DNA from 3 places in the Janthinobacterium sp. BJB401 genome. Region 2 is predicted to be linked to each of the others. Evidence: predicted binding sites of a transcription regulator. Region 2 holds the regulator's gene; each other region holds the start of a gene.
The links. The regulator HrcA, encoded in region 2, represses chaperone genes, less so after heat shock. The targets are predictions, from matches to a motif close to TTAGCACTCNNNNNNNNNGAGTGCTAA.

Region 1 (5,875 bases), on a different contig from region 2:
GGAAGACGTGCTTGGCTTCGCCCGTGCGCTGGTCGATCGGGATCATCAGTAGCAGGGTGCTGATGAGGAATGGCGTCAGGATGTTGCGCATGCCATAAAAGCTGAAGCGTTCGCAGCCTTCGTTGGCGATGATGTACGGTATTTGCCGCGGCATTTTGCCCGTGGCGGTTTGTGTCTCGGCCGATGACATTGGCTCTCCCCCAAGTTTTTTTTGTAAGCCGCGATGCTAAGGCCTGCCGCGTTTGCTTGCAACAGAAAAAACGGCCTGTCCGCTATTTCGCAGGGATTTGTAAGGTATTGATTTTCATAAAGACATTACTTTCGGCACTTGCAAGGGCAGGGCGGGGCAGCAACAGCTGCATATGCAGCATGCCATCCGCCGCAGGATGGTCCTCCAGGGTAAAACCGCAAGCCAGGTACAGGGTCAATGCCGCGTGGTTGTCCTGCGCCACGGCCAGGCGCACGCGGGCCAGTTCGGGCACGCTGCAGGCGTGCGCAATGGCCGCCTGCACCAGTTGCCGTCCCGCGCCGCACCCGCGCGCCTGCGGCGCCACGTACACGCTCCACAGACTGGCCTTGTCATGCACGACGGCAATCGGTTCGCGGCGGAGGCCGGCCATGCCGATCAATTGTTCTTTGTTGAAAGCGCCAAATATTATTTGGTGCGAGGTGGCGCGCAAGCGCTCGGCTATCTGTGCCAGCGGCAAGCCGCTTTCCGCCGCCTGCGTGGTGCAGAAGGCGGCGGGCAGTTCGGCGATGCCGGCCAGGCGCAGCGCGCGGTAGGCGCTGGCGTCGTCTGGCGTGAGGGGGCGGACAGTGATGGCGGGCATGTGGGCGAGTATCGGGCTTTGATGCCAGAAAGTAAAGCTTGCGCTACAACGCCGGCGTAGTTACTGCGTGGCGACGCGTTGCATGGGCGCATTGTCCTTGCGCCATTGTTCCAGGCTGATCAGGTCGCCGCTGACGATGTCGTCGACGAGGATGCGCTTGCCATCGGGCGTGACGACGAAACTTTCCCAGCGGTGGGCCGCATCGGGCGTGCTTTCGAAAAAGCTCAGCTGGTAGCTGGCGACGCCATCGACGAGGCGCGTCTCGGGCGACGTTTCCATCACGGCGCCGTGTGCGCGGCCGCCCGAGGCTTTTTCGATATGCGCCGACCAGGCCTTGATTTCCGGCAAAGCCAGCAAGGCATCGACGGCGCGCGCGTTCTGCTCCGGCGCCGCCGTGTTGGCGCTGGCGCCAGGGGCATTGTCACCGTGCGGCGCGGACTGCTGGTGCACGTAGAAAGCGACTAGCCCGGCGGCCAGCAAGCCGGCCAGGATGCCGGCGATGATGGTGGTTCTGGAAGAGGAGGCGCGTGGCGGCATGATGGTGGGCGTGAGAAAGAGGGACGATGGCGGCCATGCTAAAGCAAAACGCACAGGCCGGCAATCGCCGGGCTTGCCAAATCAACAGGTCAACAGGCGAAAAAAAAGCTACCTTCCGTAGAAGATAGCTTTTCGGGGCTGCCGGGGAGGGACAGGCAGCTTTTGGTCTGCTGTGTCTCCCCGGCGTATGCATCCCCGCGCGCCGTCGCCTGCGCGCGGGGATGCCGGACATTACATCATGCCGTCCATGCCGCCCATGCCGCCCATACCACCCATGCCGCCGCCCATGCCGCCGCCTGCTTTGTCGTCAGCGATTTCGCAGACCATGCAGTCGGTTGTCAGCATCAGCGAAGCGATCGAAGCGGCGTTTTGCAGCGCCGAACGGGTCACTTTGGCTGGGTCCAGAACGCCCATTTCAACCATGTCGCCATACGTGCCGTTGGCAGCGTTGTAGCCGTAGTTGCCCGAACCAGCCAGTACGGCTGCCACGACGACCGAAGCTTCTTCGCCAGCGTTTTGCACGATCATGCGCAGTGGCTCTTCCATTGCGCGCAGAACGATCTTGATACCAGCGTCTTGATCAGGATTGTCGCCCTTGACCGTGATGTTGGCGCGTGCGCGCAGCAGGGCTACGCCGCCGCCTGGCACGATGCCTTCTTCCACGGCAGCGCGGGTAGCGTGCAGTGCATCTTCAACGCGGGCTTTTTTCTCTTTCATTTCGACTTCGGTGGCTGCGCCAACCTTGATCACGGCAACGCCGCCAGCCAGTTTGGCTACGCGCTCTTGCAGTTTTTCACGGTCGTAGTCCGAGGTCGCTTCTTCGATCTGTACACGCACTTGTTTTACGCGTGCTTCGATCGATGCTGCTTCGCCGGCGCCATCGATAACGATGGTGTTTTCCTTGCCCACTTCGATGCGTTTCGCCTGGCCCAGTTCGGCCAGGGTCACTTTTTCCAGGGTCAGGCCGACTTCTTCAGCGATCACTTGGCCGCCGGTCAGGACAGCGATGTCTTCCAGCATGGCTTTGCGGCGGTCGCCGAAGCCAGGGGCTTTCACTGCGCACGTTTTCAGGATGCCGCGGATGTTGTTCACAACCAGGGTGGCCAGTGCTTCGCCTTCGATGTCTTCTGCGATGATCAGCAGTGGACGGCCAGCTTTGGCGACTTGTTCCAGTACCGGCAGCAGGTCACGGATGTTCGAGATTTTCTTGTCGCACAGCAGGACGAATGGGCTGTCCAGTACGGCAACTTGTTTCTCTGGGTTGTTGATGAAGTATGGCGACAGGTAGCCGCGGTCGAACTGCATGCCTTCAACGATATCCAGCTCGTCGTTCAGCGACTTGCCGTCTTCCACGGTGATCACGCCTTCTTTGCCGACTTTTTCCATCGCTTCAGCGATACGCTCGCCGATCGAGTAGTCCGAGTTCGCCGAGATCGCGCCAACCTGGGCGATTTCTTTGGTCGTGGTGCAAGGACGGGCGATTTTCGCCAGTTCTTCGACGGTCGCTGCAACAGCTTTGTCGATACCGCGCTTCAGGTCCATCGGGTTCATGCCGGCGGCAACGAACTTCATGCCTTCGCGCACGATGGCTTGTGCCAGCACGGTTGCGGTGGTGGTGCCGTCGCCGGCGTTGTCGCTGGTGCGGGAAGCAACTTCCTTGACCATTTGCGCGCCCATGTTCATGAGCTTGTCTTTGAGTTCAACTTCTTTCGCTACCGACACACCATCCTTGGTGACGGTAGGGGCGCCGAACGAGCGCTCCAGAACCACGTTGCGGCCTTTCGGGCCCAAGGTGACTTTGACTGCGTTGGCGAGGATATTGACGCCTTCGACCATCTTGGCGCGCGCTGCGTCGCCGAATACTACTTCTTTAGCTGCCATGTTCAATTCTCCTGAGTTTCGGGATGTATCTGTCTACAACGTGGAAACAATTACTTGACGACGATCGCCATGATGTCTTCTTCGCGCATGACCAGCAGCTCATCGCCGTCAACTTTGACGGTTTGGCCGGCGTACTTGCCGAACAGGACGCGGTCGCCCACTTTGACATCCAGAGGACGGACTTTGCCGTCGTCGAGAATCTTGCCATTGCCTACGGCAAGGACTTCGCCTTGATCCGGTTTTTCAGCAGCTGCATCAGGAATGATGAGGCCGGACGCAGTTTTGGTTTCCTGGTCGAGGCGTTTGACGATGACGCGATCGTTCAATGGGCGCAGATTCATACAAAACTCCTTAAAGTTCAATGGATAGGTGTTGCTAAATGAATACATGCCTGGCACAGCGCCAGGCCTGCTTTCAGTGACCGCCGTTGAAAGCAGCCCGCAACGGTCAAGCAAACCCCATGTCATCCTGTCCTTGCCTGTATCCGGCAGTGGTGCATCGCGGCGTCGCCCGCCGCGTAGCGTTCCCTGCAGTGGCCTGGCAAGCACCATCAGTCCTGAGGATTACTACGAAAGAGTTTGTTAGCACTCTCTACTAACGAGTGCTAATTATAGGGACGGTAGGGGGCTTATTCAAGGGCTTATTCTCCGGGAAGATATACATAGACGTTCTGCGCAGCCTGCATTTACGCAGGGTTTGCGCTGGCGCAAGCCAACTTCCCGGGCGTCAGCAACAGGCGCGACTCTAGCATGCCGTCCGGAGAGGGGCCGTTCCTGTACGCACAGGAAACAGAGTTTCACTATGGAATTTGATAAGATGATTGTAATTGCATATCAATATCGCCACATATAACTACTTGCACCAGAAAGAACGCCATGCCATTTCCGCCTTCCCGCCCCGCGCTGCGCCTGCTGGGCGCTACCCTCATCGGCCTCGCCTGCCTGGGCAATGCCGCCGCGCAAACGCCCACCATCGCCGACGAGATCACCGTGGCGACCCTGACGCCGCAGGAAAAAGACAGGCTGCTGGGCGATTTGTTCAAGGACTTGAACAAGGACGACGACGATCAGCAAGCGCACGTGTGGGACAACGGCGGCGACCGCGGCGTGATGGTCAAAGTCACGTATAACTTCAGCAATTCCGGCATGACGGAGCACAGTTTGAAGGCGCATGTGTGCCGCGACCTGAAATTCGTCGTTACGGCGGGCGGCAAGTCGCAGGACCTGAGCCGCCGCACCTGTTCGCAGAACAGCGGAAAATGGGATGTGCAGGGCAAGGATCCGGCGCCCGTCGTGTATCCGCCTTTCCTGTCCGACGTCACCATCGCCAGGCTGAATGCACAAGAACAAGCATCGTTGCTGAAGGCCGCCGTGCGCACCTTGAAAGATGAAGAGGATGGCAAGAGCCGCCAGTGGAGCAACAAGGGCCTGGGCAATGCGGTGCCACTGGCAGTGCGCCTGACGCCTTCGGGCACGGACGCCAAACCGGGCAGCTACAGCCGCACTTGCCGCGACTTGACGATGGTGCTTGACGGCAAGAGCGGCAAGCAGGAGTTGACGCGCCGCTCTTGCGAAAACCGCTATGGCGGCCTCGATATCGAAGCCGATTACGTCGACGAGTAAAACGCTGCCATCGCGGCGCCGGCGGATGCGCGCACTTGGCGAAAAGCGCCGGAAAAAGCGTGTATTGTCCGCCAACTGCCCTGCATTGATGTAAATATGTGTGACAGCGGCGTGATTCGATTGACGCCCATGGAGCGTCCGCCCTATAGTGGCGGCATGATTTCCGAATTCAACGAATTATCCGACAAAATAGGCCTGCTGGCCGAAATGACCCATGCGCTGCGCCGTGAAAACGCGCAACTGCGCAAGGACAATGCCGCGCTGGCCGCCGACAACGCCCTGTATGTGCAACGCATGCGCGAGGCGCAGGAGCGGGTGGAAGCCTTGCTGGAAAAAATTCCCGAACTGGTGCAAGCCGGCCTGGAGCAAGCCGCTTCGGAAGCGGGCGCCTATATTGCCGAGAACGAGAAGGAAGCGTAATGCCGCGTGTCGATGTCAATATCATGGGCCAGTCCTACAGCATGGTGTGCCGCGACGGCGAAGAGCGCGCGCTGCGCGAAGCGGCGATCTATCTCGATAGCAAAATGAAAGCCATCCGCGACGCGGGCAAGGTCAAGGGCAACGACCGCATCGCCGTGCTGGCCGCCCTGGGCGTGGCCGCCGAATTCCTCTCCGTGAAGTCGCCGCAAGGTCCGCTGTCGGAATTGACGATACTGGAAGTGAAGCAGAAAATCTCGGCCATGCATACTGTTCTCGATAGCGCTCTGACGCCCCAGGAAAACCTTTTTTAAGCGTGCACGCGACGATTTGTCTTTGCGATGCGCGAGCAAAGGAGTAAACTTGGGTCTACCCTGCGGTGTTCGCGATTGCCATATATTCCTTGAACCATTTATGCGCATCGGTTGCGAATTTTGTTTGATGGGAGTGAGCGTCGCTCGTTCGACGAACCCGAAATTGAACTAACGTGACCACCTTGAACCGTTTGGTTCGGGATGCCGGCATAGCGGCACAGGCGGGGCCCAATTTGAAAGAAAACGAAAAACGGTTGCAGCATCGATGCGCAAC
Region 2 (5,875 bases):
CTCGGAAGTGCGCGCCAACTTCGACGCCATCGCCGTGCTGACGCAAGCGCCCACCTTGCCTGAAGTGGTGGCGGCCATTGCCGCGTATGACGGCGATTCGGCCTGGCTGCAAAAGGCGGCCCACTCGCTCGACAAGGGCGCGCCCACTTCGGCCGCCTTGGTGTGGGCCATGCGCGACCGCACACGCCACATGAGTCTAGCGCAAGTGTTCCAGCTGGAATTGATTGTTGCCGTGCAATGCTGTGCCCATGCCGATTTCCGCGAAGGCGTGCGCGCCTTGCTGATCGACAAGGACAACGCGCCGCAATGGCAGCCGGCCAGCCTGGCCGAGGTCAGCGGTGCGTATCTCAATGAATATTTCGCGGCGCCATGGGATAGCCATCCTTTGCGCGACCTGCATTAAAAGAACAACAGGAGATTTTTACCATGCAACATATCGCTTTCATCGGCTTGGGCAACATGGGCGCGCCGATGGCCCGCAATCTGGTGGCCGCCGGCTTCCACGTGTCCGTGTTCGACCTGGCGCCGGCGGCAGTGGCGTCCCTCGTTGAGGCGGGCGCCACGGCGGCTGCGTCCGCCAGCGCGGCCGTGCAGACGGCCGACGCCGTCATCACCATGTTGCCAGCCAACAAGCACGTGCAGGAACTGTACCTGGCGGCCGGCGGCGTGCTGGACTCGGCCAAGCCCGGTGCCTTGTTCATCGATTGCAGCACCATTGCGGCCGATGTGGCGCGCCAGGTAGCGCAAGCGGCTGGCGAGCGCGGCTTTGCCATGATCGATGCGCCCGTCTCGGGCGGCACGGCGGGCGCGGCGGCCGGCACCCTGACCTTTATCGTCGGCGGTAGTGTAGCGGCCTTGCAGCAGGCGCGGCCTTTGCTGGAAAAGATGGGCAAGAACATCTTCCATGCGGGCGAGGCGGGCGCGGGCCAGGTGGCGAAGATTTGCAACAACATGCTGCTGGGGATCTTGATGGCGGGGACGGCCGAGGCGCTGAACCTGGGCGTGGCGCATGGCCTGGACCCGAAAGTGTTGTCCGATATCATGGCCAAGAGTTCGGGCCGCAACTGGACCCTGGAAGTGTACAACCCGTGGCCCGGTGTCATGGACGGCACGCCTGCTTCGCGCGATTACACGGGCGGCTTCGGCACGGCGCTGATGCTGAAAGACCTGGGCCTGGCGCAGCAGTCGGCCCTGTCGGCGAACGCGCCCACGCCCTTGGGCGGGCTGGTGCGGCAGTTGTACCAGATGCATGCGCAAGCCGGTTATGCGCAGCAGGATTTCTCCAGCATCGTGCAAATGTTGCAGCCGGGCTTGAATAAACCCGTTTGAGGAATTTTGGGCAAAAAAAAGCCCGCTGGTAAAAGCGGGCTAAATCCAATTCTTGGAAGAGTTGGAGGAGACAGATGCATTATGCTGCATCGCCACATATAACTCCAATTTATCTTTGGAATATCAACTATAGATTTCCGTGATATCTCTTCCCGGTAGCCGCGCAGCGGCTACCGTTGCCGCCACTCAGGCCGGATTGCAAACGATCTGCACCGTCGTCACATTCGCTTCGCCCATGGTGCCGCCGCCCGTGCCTGGCTGTACCGAGCACTTCAGCCCCTTTGGCTGGGTTTCGGAGACGCTGATGCCATAGGTGTCGCCATAGGCGACCGAGCCGGACATGGTAAAGGTCGTGGCGTCCTTGGCCACCGTTGTTGTCGTACTGCCGTTAATCAGCACCAGGCCGTCCACCGTCAGGCCGGAAACCGTGCCGCCCACGGTATATCTGTTTTGCGAGCAAGTAACCGCGGCGCTGATATTGATGTAATGGCCAGCCGAACCGGAACCACCGCTGATGCCGCAAGTCATGTGGGCTGGTTGTTTATTGACGGTGATGTTGTAGTCGGTGCCATAGTCGATGCGCTTGCCGAAGGTAAACGACGTTTTGCCCGCAGGAACCGGCAGGGTGTCGCTGCCATTGGCCAGGATCAGTCCTTCATTGTTCAAGCCTGTGATGGTGCCGCTGACATCATACGAGGCCTTGCCGCCGCAAGCGGCCAGTCCCAGGGTCAGCAGCAGTGCGGCGAGTGGGCGCAAGCAGGATAACTTCATGTATTTCTCCAAAAAATAGGTGACGGATCGCAAGGATTACTGCGGCGTGCAGTCAAGTGTGGCCGCGGTCGTGGCGGCGGAGCCCATCGTGCCGACCGTATCGCTGCCGTCCGCACTGCTGGAACCCTGGAAGCGGCACTTCAGGCCCGTTGGCTGAGCCAGTATGGAAATGCCGTACGCGGCGCCGTCATCAACACTTGCGAATTCGTAGGCGGTGGCGCCAGCCAGCAGGGTGGTGCCGTTGGGGCCCATCACCAGACGCAAGCCATCGGCGCTCAGGCCCGTGACCGTGCCGCGAAGCGGGTAGGTATTGGTCTTGCAGATCACCTGGGCCGTGGTCACGGAGTAGCTCGATGCCTTGCCGACGCCATTGATAATCGTGCAAACGGCGCCCTTGGGCTGTTGCGCGATGGTGATGTCGTAGCGGTCATCGTTCTTGACCAGCTTGGTGAAAACAAACTGGCCCTGGCCCGCAGGGACCGGCAAGCGTTCCCCGTCATTCTGGAGAATCAGGCCATCCTTGGCCAGACCGCCAACCGTGCCTTGCAGATACAGGTTGCCGCCGCTGCCGCCGCAGGCTGCCAGTGTGGCGGCGCAAGCCGCCGCCAGCATCGAGCGCAGGTACAAATTTTTCATACAGTCTCCAAAACGAATTAGGTTGGGTAGCGCAACGCGGACGCTGGCGCCGCATTGGAATGGCGCCTATTTTAGTCTATCTGGCAAGCTGAATGATCTTGCCTTGTATCACCCTGTAACAATTTTTCGCCGGGAAGCGCTGGCCCGGCCCCATTTCACGGGGGCGCAGCCATGCCGGCGGCGGCGATCGGTGCGACAATAGCTATACCCTGCGCACTGTGACGCAGCATCCCATTGTGAGTCCCATGTCCCTTGCTCCTGTAAAACCCGCCGTGCCGCCCAAGGCCATCCTCTTCGACCTCGACGATACCTTGTGGCCCATCGCGCCCGTGATTGCCGCCGCCGAAACCCTGCTGCACGACTGGCTGGCCACGCATGCACCCAAGGTGGCGCAGCAGTTTTCCATCGAGCTGCTGCGCCAGCACCGTCTGGCCATGCTCAATGAACAACCGCATTTCCATGGCAACCTGATCGAGTTGCGCCGCGCGGGCCTGCTGGCCGCCTTCGAGGCGGCCGGCGAGGATCCCGCCCTGGTCGACGGCGCCATCGCGCAGTTCCTTGCGGCCCGTCATCGCGTCCAGCCATATGACGACGTCTTGCCGGGCCTGGCCTGGATGGGCCAGCGCATGCTGGTCGGCTCCATCTCGAATGGCAATGCGGACCTTGAAATTATCGGCCTGGCGCAGCATTTCAAGGTATCGATCGCCGCCAGCGACTTTGGCGTGGCCAAGCCCGACGCCAGCATCTTCCTGGCCGCTTGCGCCGCGCTGGACGTGGCGCCCCATGAAGCCGTGTATGTCGGCGACGATCTGTATTTCGATGTGACGGGAGCGCAGGGGGCGGGCATGCGTGCCGTGTGGATGAACCGCAAGGGCAGCGATGCCCACCTGGCCGCCGGCGTGCAGCCCGACGCCATCTGCGCCAACTTTGATGAATTGCTGTTGTGGCTGCAGGGGCAACTGGAAGATTGATCGCCGCGGGACGAGCGAACGTGCATAATAGGCGCTGTTGCTGCACGTTCGGCCGCTTTCGTTGCCGCTTTTCTAAAAAATACTTGCTAAGAAATACTTGCCTAAATAAAACACCATGCAACTCGATACACGTGCCCAAACACTGCTGAAAGCCCTGGTCGAGCGATATATCGCCGACGGCCTGCCGGTCGGTTCGCGCGCCTTGTCGAAAATTTCCGGCCTCGACCTGTCGCCAGCCACGATCCGCAACATCATGGCTGACCTGGAAGAGCTCGGTTATGTCTCCAGTCCGCACACCTCGGCCGGACGCATCCCCACGCCGCGCGGCTACCGCATCTTTGTCGACACCTTGCTGACTGTCCGGCATCTGGATGAGCATCTGGTGGAGTCGCGCATGCGCCTGCAGACGCCGCAGCCGCAAAAGACCATCGCCAACGCGGCGCAGATGTTGTCGTCGCTGTCGCAGTTCGCCGGCGTCGTGCTCAGCCCGCGGCGCGAATCCGTGTTCCAGCAAATCGAATTCTTGCGCCTGTCCGAAAAACGCATCCTGCTCGTCATCGTCGCCCCCGGCGGCGACGTGCAGAACCGTTTATTGCTGACGGAAGCCGACTATACGCCGGCGCAACTGGTGCAATCGGCCAACTATATCAATCAGAATTATGGCGGCCTGTCCTTCGACGCCGTGCGCGTGCGCCTGCAGGGCGAATTGCGCCAGCTGCGCGACGATATGGGCAGCCTGATGCAGGCGGCCGTGGAAGCGGGCAGCGAAGCGATGGCCGACCATAGCGACGACATGGTGATTTCCGGCGAGCGCAACTTGCTCAGCGTGAGCGATCTGTCATCGAATATGCATTCGCTGCGCCAGATGTTCGACATGTTCGAGCAAAAAACGGGTTTGATGCAGCTGCTCGACGTGTCGAGCAAGGCGACGGGCGTGCAGATTTTCATCGGCGGCGAATCGAACCTGGTGCCGATGGATGAAATGAGCGTGGTGACGGCGCCGTATGAAGTCAACGGCAAGATCGTGGGAACGCTGGGAGTGATCGGGCCGACGCGCATGGCTTACGAACGCGTCATCCCGATTGTCGATATCACGGCCAAGTTGCTGTCAAGCGCGCTCAGCCATCATTGATCGTACTGCCTGACGCGCCAGCCGCTCCGTGGGAGCGGCAAGCGTGGATCAGGCGGTTTTGTGCGGGCAAGCTGTCTTGGTGCAGTTGCCGTAGATGGCCAGGGCGTGTTCGGCGATCTTGAAGCCGCGCTCCTCGGCCACTTTTTGCTGGCGGATTTCGATTTCTTCGTCGAAGAATTCTTCGACCCGGCCACAGTCGAGGCACACCAGGTGGTCGTGGTGGGAGCCTTCGTTGAGTTCGAAAATCGCCTTGCCGGTTTCAAAATGGTTGCGGTTGAGCAAGCCAGCCTGTTCGAATTGGGTCAGGACGCGGTAGACAGTTGCCAAACCGACATCCATATTGTCGGCCAGCAGAATTTTATACACGTCTTCCGCGGTCAGGTGGCGTACCGGGCTACTCTGGAAGATATCGAGTATCTTCAGCCGTGGCAGGGTGGCTTTCAGGCCGCTTGCCTTGAGATCACTAGGATTGTTACTCATGTTTGTTGCTCGTATGTGGGTCAGGTGCTTTATCATATAGCGTTTTGTCGGGGAGTGCCAAAATATGCTTTTTTTTGGCGGGCCGGTCACTCCTGGCGTTTTGTTCATCCAATTGAGGTCATTTATGCGCGTAACACCGGCTGTATTGCCATCTCTCTGGCACCGTATTTCATTTCGAGCACCAGTCGTGGCAGGCATGGTCTGTGTCGCGCTGGCCATGTCCGGCTGCGCCAGCCGTGGCATTCTGGGCGAAAAGCCGGCAGCTGCTCAAAAAGAAGGCAAGGAACTGGTTCCCGAACAGGGCGCACAAACGACCACCATCACGCCGCTGCAAAAATTCATGTGGTTTTTCTCGCCCTACCGTCCTGACATTCAACAAGGCAACTTTGTCTCCGAAGAGATGCTGGCCCAGTTGAAAGTGGGCATGACGCGTGACCAGGTGCGTTTCGTCCTCGGCACCTCGCTGCTGACCGATATCTTCCATGCCGACCGCTGGGATTACCCGTTCCGCCTGGCCCGGGGCAGTGGCGAAACCACCAGCAGCCGCGTGGTCGTG
Region 3 (5,875 bases), on a different contig from region 2:
GCCGCGGAACAGCGCGCGCGCGCCGCGCTCGACAAGGTGGGATTGCTGGACCGCGCCATGGCGCGTCCGCTGTCGCTGTCTGGCGGGGAGCAGCAGCGCGTGTCGATCGCGCGCGCCATCGTCAACCGGCCACAGATCATCCTGGCCGACGAACCGACGGCCAACCTGGACCGCGCCAGCGCCAACAAGGTGCTCGACGCCCTGAAAGCCTTCCACTCCGTGGGCGTGACTTGCCTCATTTCCAGCCATGACGAACAGATGCTCGACGCGGCCGCCCGCGTGATCCACCTGAAAAACGGCCAGCTGGTCGCCATCGACAAGGCCACGCAGGCGCCCGTCTTCGCGCCGCCCGATCCCGATTTCGCCCCTGGCCTGGACGACGGCGAAGGAGAACAGGCATGAGAGGCTGGTTCCGTCAACACCGCTTCGCGCTCGGTTCGGCGCTGATCCACTTGCGCAAATCGCCGGGCGGCTTTTTATTGAACGTCGTCGTCGTCGCCATCGCCCTGTCGCTGCCGTTCGCCGGCTTGACCATGCTCGACAATGTACGCCCGATGTCGGAACAGATGTCGGTCGACCCGGAAATCAGCGTCTTCCTGAAGATCGACACCCCGCGCGAGCAAGCCGTGGCGCTGGCCAGTTCCATGCGCAAGATCGTCGGCGAGCAAAAGGCGAAAATCGTCTTCATCCCCCGCGAACAGGCGCTCGACACCCTGAAAAACAAGAGCGGCCTGGCTGATGTGCTGAGCACCCTGGGCGACAATCCCTTGCCCGACAGCTATGTGCTGAAACTCGACGCCTTCAGCAGCGCCAGCGAAGCGCAGGATGTCGATGCCGTGGCGGAACAGCTGCGCCAGTTGCCAGGCGTGGAATCGGCGCAAGTCGATTCGGCCTGGGTCAAGCGCCTGGCGGCCCTGCTGGGCGTGCTGCGCCTGGTGCTGTTGCTGCTGGCCATTACCCTGGGTGTGGCCGTGATCGCTGTTGTCTTCAATACCATCCGCTTGCAAGTGATGCAGCAGCGCGATGAAATCAGCATCTCGAAACTGATCGGCGCCACCGACACCTTCATCCACCGCCCCTTCTATTACACGGGCGCCCTGCTGGGCCTGTGCGCCGGTGCGCTGGCCCTGGGCGCCGTGGCGCTGGCCTTGCAACCGCTGAATACCGCGATTGCCGAGTTTGCGCGCCTGTACGCGTCCGAATTCCAGCTGGTGCCGCTGGCGCCGCTGCCGATGGCCGGCTTGCTGGCCGTCAGCGCTGGCCTGGGCCTGATCGGCGCCTTCCTCTGCGTGCAGCGCCACCTGGCGCGCCTGAACTGACCTTCCCTCCCATGGCGGCGCCTGCGGTGCCGCCATGCGCCTCACCCTCCCCATCTGCTGTTATCTTGATATTTAGCAAGTATTCTTAAGGTTCGCTTCAGCCAGAGGCCGTAGACTGATTACGTGTTCAAATCACTGTTCATATATATATCAAGCATTAAATCGCCATAGCATTTAGGCTATCAGGCCGATTAAATGTGCTGATTGGCACTCTCAAGCAGAGAGTGCTAATATAGGGACATACCAAAGGCAGAAGCGCCATGGACGCCAGATGAAGATGGTGCCGCGCTCTGCAAAGTGCAAGACCGAATACGCAAACAGACAACCGGACCACGTCGCGTGACGTGGCCAACTGGAACAAAGCAAGACTACGAGGGAGAAAACATGACTATGATGTCCGCAACGTCCGCATTGGTTCCGACCAAAAGTAATGCGCTGGGCCTCGGTTTCACCGGCAATCTGGGCAATATCGACGCCTATATTTCGGCCGTGAACCGCCTGCCCATGTTGACCCACGACGAAGAAATTTCGCTGGCGACACGCCTGCGTGAAAAAAATGACCTGGCCGCCGCGCAAGAACTGGTGCTGTCGCACCTGCGCCTGGTGGTCTCGATTGCCCGCGGTTACCTGGGCTATGGCTTGCCGCATGCCGACCTGATTCAGGAAGGCAATATCGGCTTGATGAAAGCCGTGAAACGATTCGATCCGGACCAGGGCGTGCGCCTGGTGTCGTACGCCATGCACTGGGTGAAAGCCGAGATGCATGAATACATCCTGAAAAACTGGCGCCTGGTCAAGGTTGCGACGACGAAAGCGCAGCGCAAGCTGTTCTTCAACCTGCGCAGCCACAAGACGGGCCTGGACGCGATGACGCCGAAGCAGATCGATGCGCTGGCCAAGCTGCTCGACGTGAAGCGCGAAGAAGTGATCGAGATGGAAACGCGCTTGAGCGGCCGCGACATTGCGCTGGAATCGCCGACCGACGATGAAGACGACAAGTTTTCGCCGATCGCCTACCTGTCGTCGGAGCAAAGCGAGCCGACCAAGGTGCTGGAAGCGGAACAAGTGACGCGTTTGCAATCGGAAGGCCTGGAAACGGCCTTGAGCAAGCTCGACGCCCGTTCGCGCCGCATCATCGAAGCGCGCTGGCTGGCCAACGACGACGGTTCGGGCGCCACCCTGCACGCGCTGGCGGAAGAGTTCGGCGTATCGGCCGAGCGCATCCGCCAGATCGAAGTGGCGGCGCTGAAAAAAATGAAGGGCGCGCTGGCCGCCTGGGTGTAATCGAAAGCAATGCCGCAATGCAAAAGGCGCCGCAAGGCGCCTTTTAGTTTTACCACTGATATTTATCAACAGATAAACATTGTCAGCCCTTACGCTGCAGCCAGGCCCTTGACGAGGACTTCGGCAACCAATTCATTCAGATCCGCGCCGCGCTCCTTGGCCAGGGTTTGCAATTGCAACACCAGATCGCTGTTCAGCTTGACGGCGAACGGCACCAGGCCCAGGGCCTGATCGCGCTTGCGCTGCTCGCGGCGGTCGACGACCACCGCTTCCTTACCGAATGCACCGGCGCCGGGAACACTCATCTTTCCCATCAGTTTCTTGGCATCGCTTTTGGCCAGGTCGGTTTTTTTCATGGTTGTTTCCTGATTTTCAAAACAGCCATTTTACGCAGTAATCGGCGCGCCGCGTGGCCGGCGCGTCAATTCATCGGCAGCACGCCAATAGTGCGCCTGAAAAATATCATTTTGTTACTATCATTTCATCCCACGCGTGAACAAGCACGCCGGGGACGCTCCACCTGAAAGGAAAAACATGCATTATCTGACCCGCTCTTATCGCAGCATGCTGCTGCCCCTGTTCTTCGCCTGCCTGGCCGTGCTGGCCGGCTGCGGCGCGGCCGGCAGCGCCGGCGACGCGGAAAACACGCCGCGCAGCGTCACCCACGTGCTCTCGCCGGGCGAACAGGTCGCCATCACGGCCACCGATACCCTGAAACTCGAACGCGTCAACGACAGCCGCTGCCGCAAGGGCGCCGTGTGCGTGTGGAAAGGCTACGTCAGCTACAGTTTCAGTTTGCTCAACAGTGCGGGCGCCACCGACATCGTCTTGTCCGATTCCATGCCCGGCGCCGCCAGCTCCGTCACCGTCAACCACCTGACGTTTACCTTGCTCGACGTCGATCCGGCCACGCCGCCGGCCCTGAATGCGGCCGAGCCCACTTACCGGGTCAAGGTGAAAATCACGCAGGGCGCGCTGCCCCGCTAAACGCTGTGACGCTGGCAGCTGTCGGCCGGCGCCTGTTGCCGGTCCAGCATGCCGTAATCGCGCACCACGGCGGCGATGCGCAGCCGGTAATCATCAAATACGCCCTGCCGGCCGGCCGACTGCGCCGCGCGGTGCGCTTCCAGCTGCCGCCACTGCGCCAGCGCCGCCTCGTCGCGAAAGAAGGATAGCGACAGCAATTTGCCTGGTTCGCTCAGGCTGCTGAAACGCTCGATGGAAATGAACCCATCGACTTCGTCGAGCAAGGGCCGTAGGGACGCCGCCAGGTCCAGATAGTGCTGGCGCCCTTCGGCGCTGGGCCAGACTTCAAAAATCACGGCAATCATGCTATTTCTCCCATGCTAAAGACGGGGATGCGGGCATTCAGCGACGGCAGGTAACGCCACGCCAGCGGCAGACGTTGCAACGCATCGGCCCACGTCTGCAGGCAAGCCGTGGCGATGGTGTGCGCGATGGACTGGCCCGGACAACCGTGGCGGCCATGGCCAAAGCCCAACTCCGCATCGCCAGTGCTGGCCAGCACGACGACGATCATCTGCCCGGCCGGCACGCGCACGCCATGCAATTCCACGGCATCGGCCGTGTAGCGGCGCGTGTTGTGGATGGCCGGATCATTCCGGCTGACTTCGCGCAACAGGGCCGGCCATCGCTGGGGGGCGGCGCGCAGTGACGGCAGCAAGTCAGGCTGCGCGCGCAAGGCAACGATGGCATTGCCCAGCAAGCCAGCCGTGGCGTCGCAGGTCTGCGACAGCAAGCCCACGAGGTTGGCCAGCAGGCCGCTCCCCATGGCATCGGTCTCTGTCACGATACTGGCCAGCAAGCTGCCGGGCCTCGCGTCGCCTTCGCGCAGCAAGGCGGTAAAAGCTTGCAGCAGGGCGTCGGCGGCCACTTGCGCGCCAGCCAGTTGTTCTCCATTGCTGAGCGGCGACAGGCAGGCGACAAAATCGCGCGTCCAGGCGGCCAGCGCCGGCCATTGCGCAGGCGCAAAGCCCAGCAAGTCGGCCATGGCGAACAGGGGCAGTTGAAAAATCGCATCGTTGAGCTGGACAGCATCGCCTGGCATGCAATCACCAGCAAGATGCATCGCCCGCTCCTGCAGGCGCGCCAGATCCACCTGGCCCAGCGCGCGCGCCAGCACCTGTTTCGGCACGGCATGCCGTTCGCCATCGTTCATGCGCACCAGTTCGGCAAAAATCGCGCCGCACGGCGTGCCCGCCAGAGTATCCGGTACAGGCTGTCCGGTCGGGCGCACGCGGCAAGCGGGATGCGCCAGTACGGCCAGCACGCCGGCCGCGCCCGTCGCCAGCCAGCAGTCGAGTGAGGCCTGGAAACGCAGCGGCGGGCCATCCGCCAGGCGGCGATAGTAATCATATGGCGCCGCGTGGGTAACGGCGGCGAAAGGGTCGGCGGGGTCGATAACAAAGTCGGTGGACGGCATGCGCATTCCATTGCAGTGAGGGTGGGACACGAGTATGCTGGTCCTTCCACCACAACACTTCGCCCACGAACGAATCATGGATGACAAACTTCCCTCGGCCGACATGGGTCTGGCGCAACTGGCCGGCGCCATCGCCGAACCGGCCCGCGCGCGCATGCTGTGCAGCCTGCTCGACGGCCATGCGCGCACGGCCACGGAATTGGCCACGCTGGCCGAAGTGGGCGCCTCGACGGCCAGCGCCCATCTGAGCCGCTTGCGCGACGATGGTTTGCTGTCGATGGTGGCGCAGGGCAAGCACCGCTATTACCGCCTGGCCAGCACGGAGGTGGCGCGAGCGCTGGAAGCGCTGCTGGTGGTGGCCGGCGTGCCGGCGACGCCCTTTACGCCTTCCACGCCCGACCGCCTGCGCCATGCGCGCACTTGCTACGACCACATGGCCGGCACGGTGGCCGTCACCGTGCACGACCAGTTGCTCGCCCAAGGCTGGCTGCTCGACGATGGCGGAGAATATCGTTTGTCGGAAGCGGGCGCGGCCGGCATCGCGGCGCTGGGCATCGACGTGCCGCAATTGCAGCGCCAGCGCCGCCGCTTCGCCTGCGCCTGCCTGGACTGGAGCGAACGGCGTGCCCACCTGGGCGGCGCGCTGGGGGCCGCCATCCTGCAACTGGCCCTGCGCCAGCGCTGGGTCGAGCGAGAACTCGACAGCCGCGCCCTGCGCCTCACGCCAGCCGGTGAACGGCGCCTGCTGGCCGCCTTTGGTGGCGGCTGAACGGCGCAGGCATTTTGTATCTCGGAAGCAACGAAAAAGATAAAAATGTGCTTTTATCAT

Region 1: the regulator HrcA is predicted to act here: its motif matches at 3,830-3,856, upstream of groES (co-chaperone GroES).
Region 3: the regulator HrcA is predicted to act here: its motif matches at 1,524-1,550, upstream of rpoH (RNA polymerase sigma factor RpoH).

The regions. Positions count from the first base shown of each region.
Region 1 is NZ_JABXFH010000004.1:77,986-83,860, forward strand. Features, by position in the region: gene HWE17_RS04450 (oligopeptide:H+ symporter) at 1-190, opposite strand, end outside; gene HWE17_RS04455 (GNAT family N-acetyltransferase) at 273-830, opposite strand; gene HWE17_RS04460 (hypothetical protein) at 891-1,367, opposite strand; gene groL (chaperonin GroEL) at 1,599-3,248, opposite strand; gene groES (co-chaperone GroES) at 3,299-3,589, opposite strand; gene HWE17_RS04475 (hypothetical protein) at 4,124-4,870, shown strand; gene HWE17_RS04480 (DUF904 domain-containing protein) at 5,000-5,290, shown strand; gene HWE17_RS04485 (cell division protein ZapA) at 5,290-5,601, shown strand; RNA gene ssrS (6S RNA) at 5,656-5,833, shown strand.
Region 2 is NZ_JABXFH010000037.1:52,756-58,630, forward strand. Features, by position in the region: gene HWE17_RS20910 (enoyl-CoA hydratase/isomerase family protein) at 1-403, shown strand, start outside; gene mmsB (3-hydroxyisobutyrate dehydrogenase) at 427-1,329, shown strand; gene HWE17_RS20920 (hypothetical protein) at 1,516-2,100, opposite strand; gene HWE17_RS20925 (hypothetical protein) at 2,137-2,736, opposite strand; gene HWE17_RS20930 (HAD family hydrolase) at 2,982-3,707, shown strand; gene hrcA (heat-inducible transcriptional repressor HrcA) at 3,823-4,839, shown strand; gene fur (ferric iron uptake transcriptional regulator) at 4,888-5,319, opposite strand; gene HWE17_RS20945 (outer membrane protein assembly factor BamE) at 5,516-5,875, shown strand, end outside.
Region 3 is NZ_JABXFH010000005.1:97,249-103,123, reverse strand. Features, by position in the region: gene HWE17_RS05655 (cell division ATP-binding protein FtsE) at 1-402, shown strand, start outside; gene ftsX (permease-like cell division protein FtsX) at 399-1,319, shown strand; gene rpoH (RNA polymerase sigma factor RpoH) at 1,704-2,603, shown strand; gene HWE17_RS05640 (hypothetical protein) at 2,693-2,959, opposite strand; gene HWE17_RS05635 (hypothetical protein) at 3,138-3,590, shown strand; gene HWE17_RS05630 (antibiotic biosynthesis monooxygenase) at 3,587-3,934, opposite strand; gene HWE17_RS05625 (cytochrome P450) at 3,931-5,046, opposite strand; gene HWE17_RS05620 (helix-turn-helix transcriptional regulator) at 5,123-5,815, shown strand.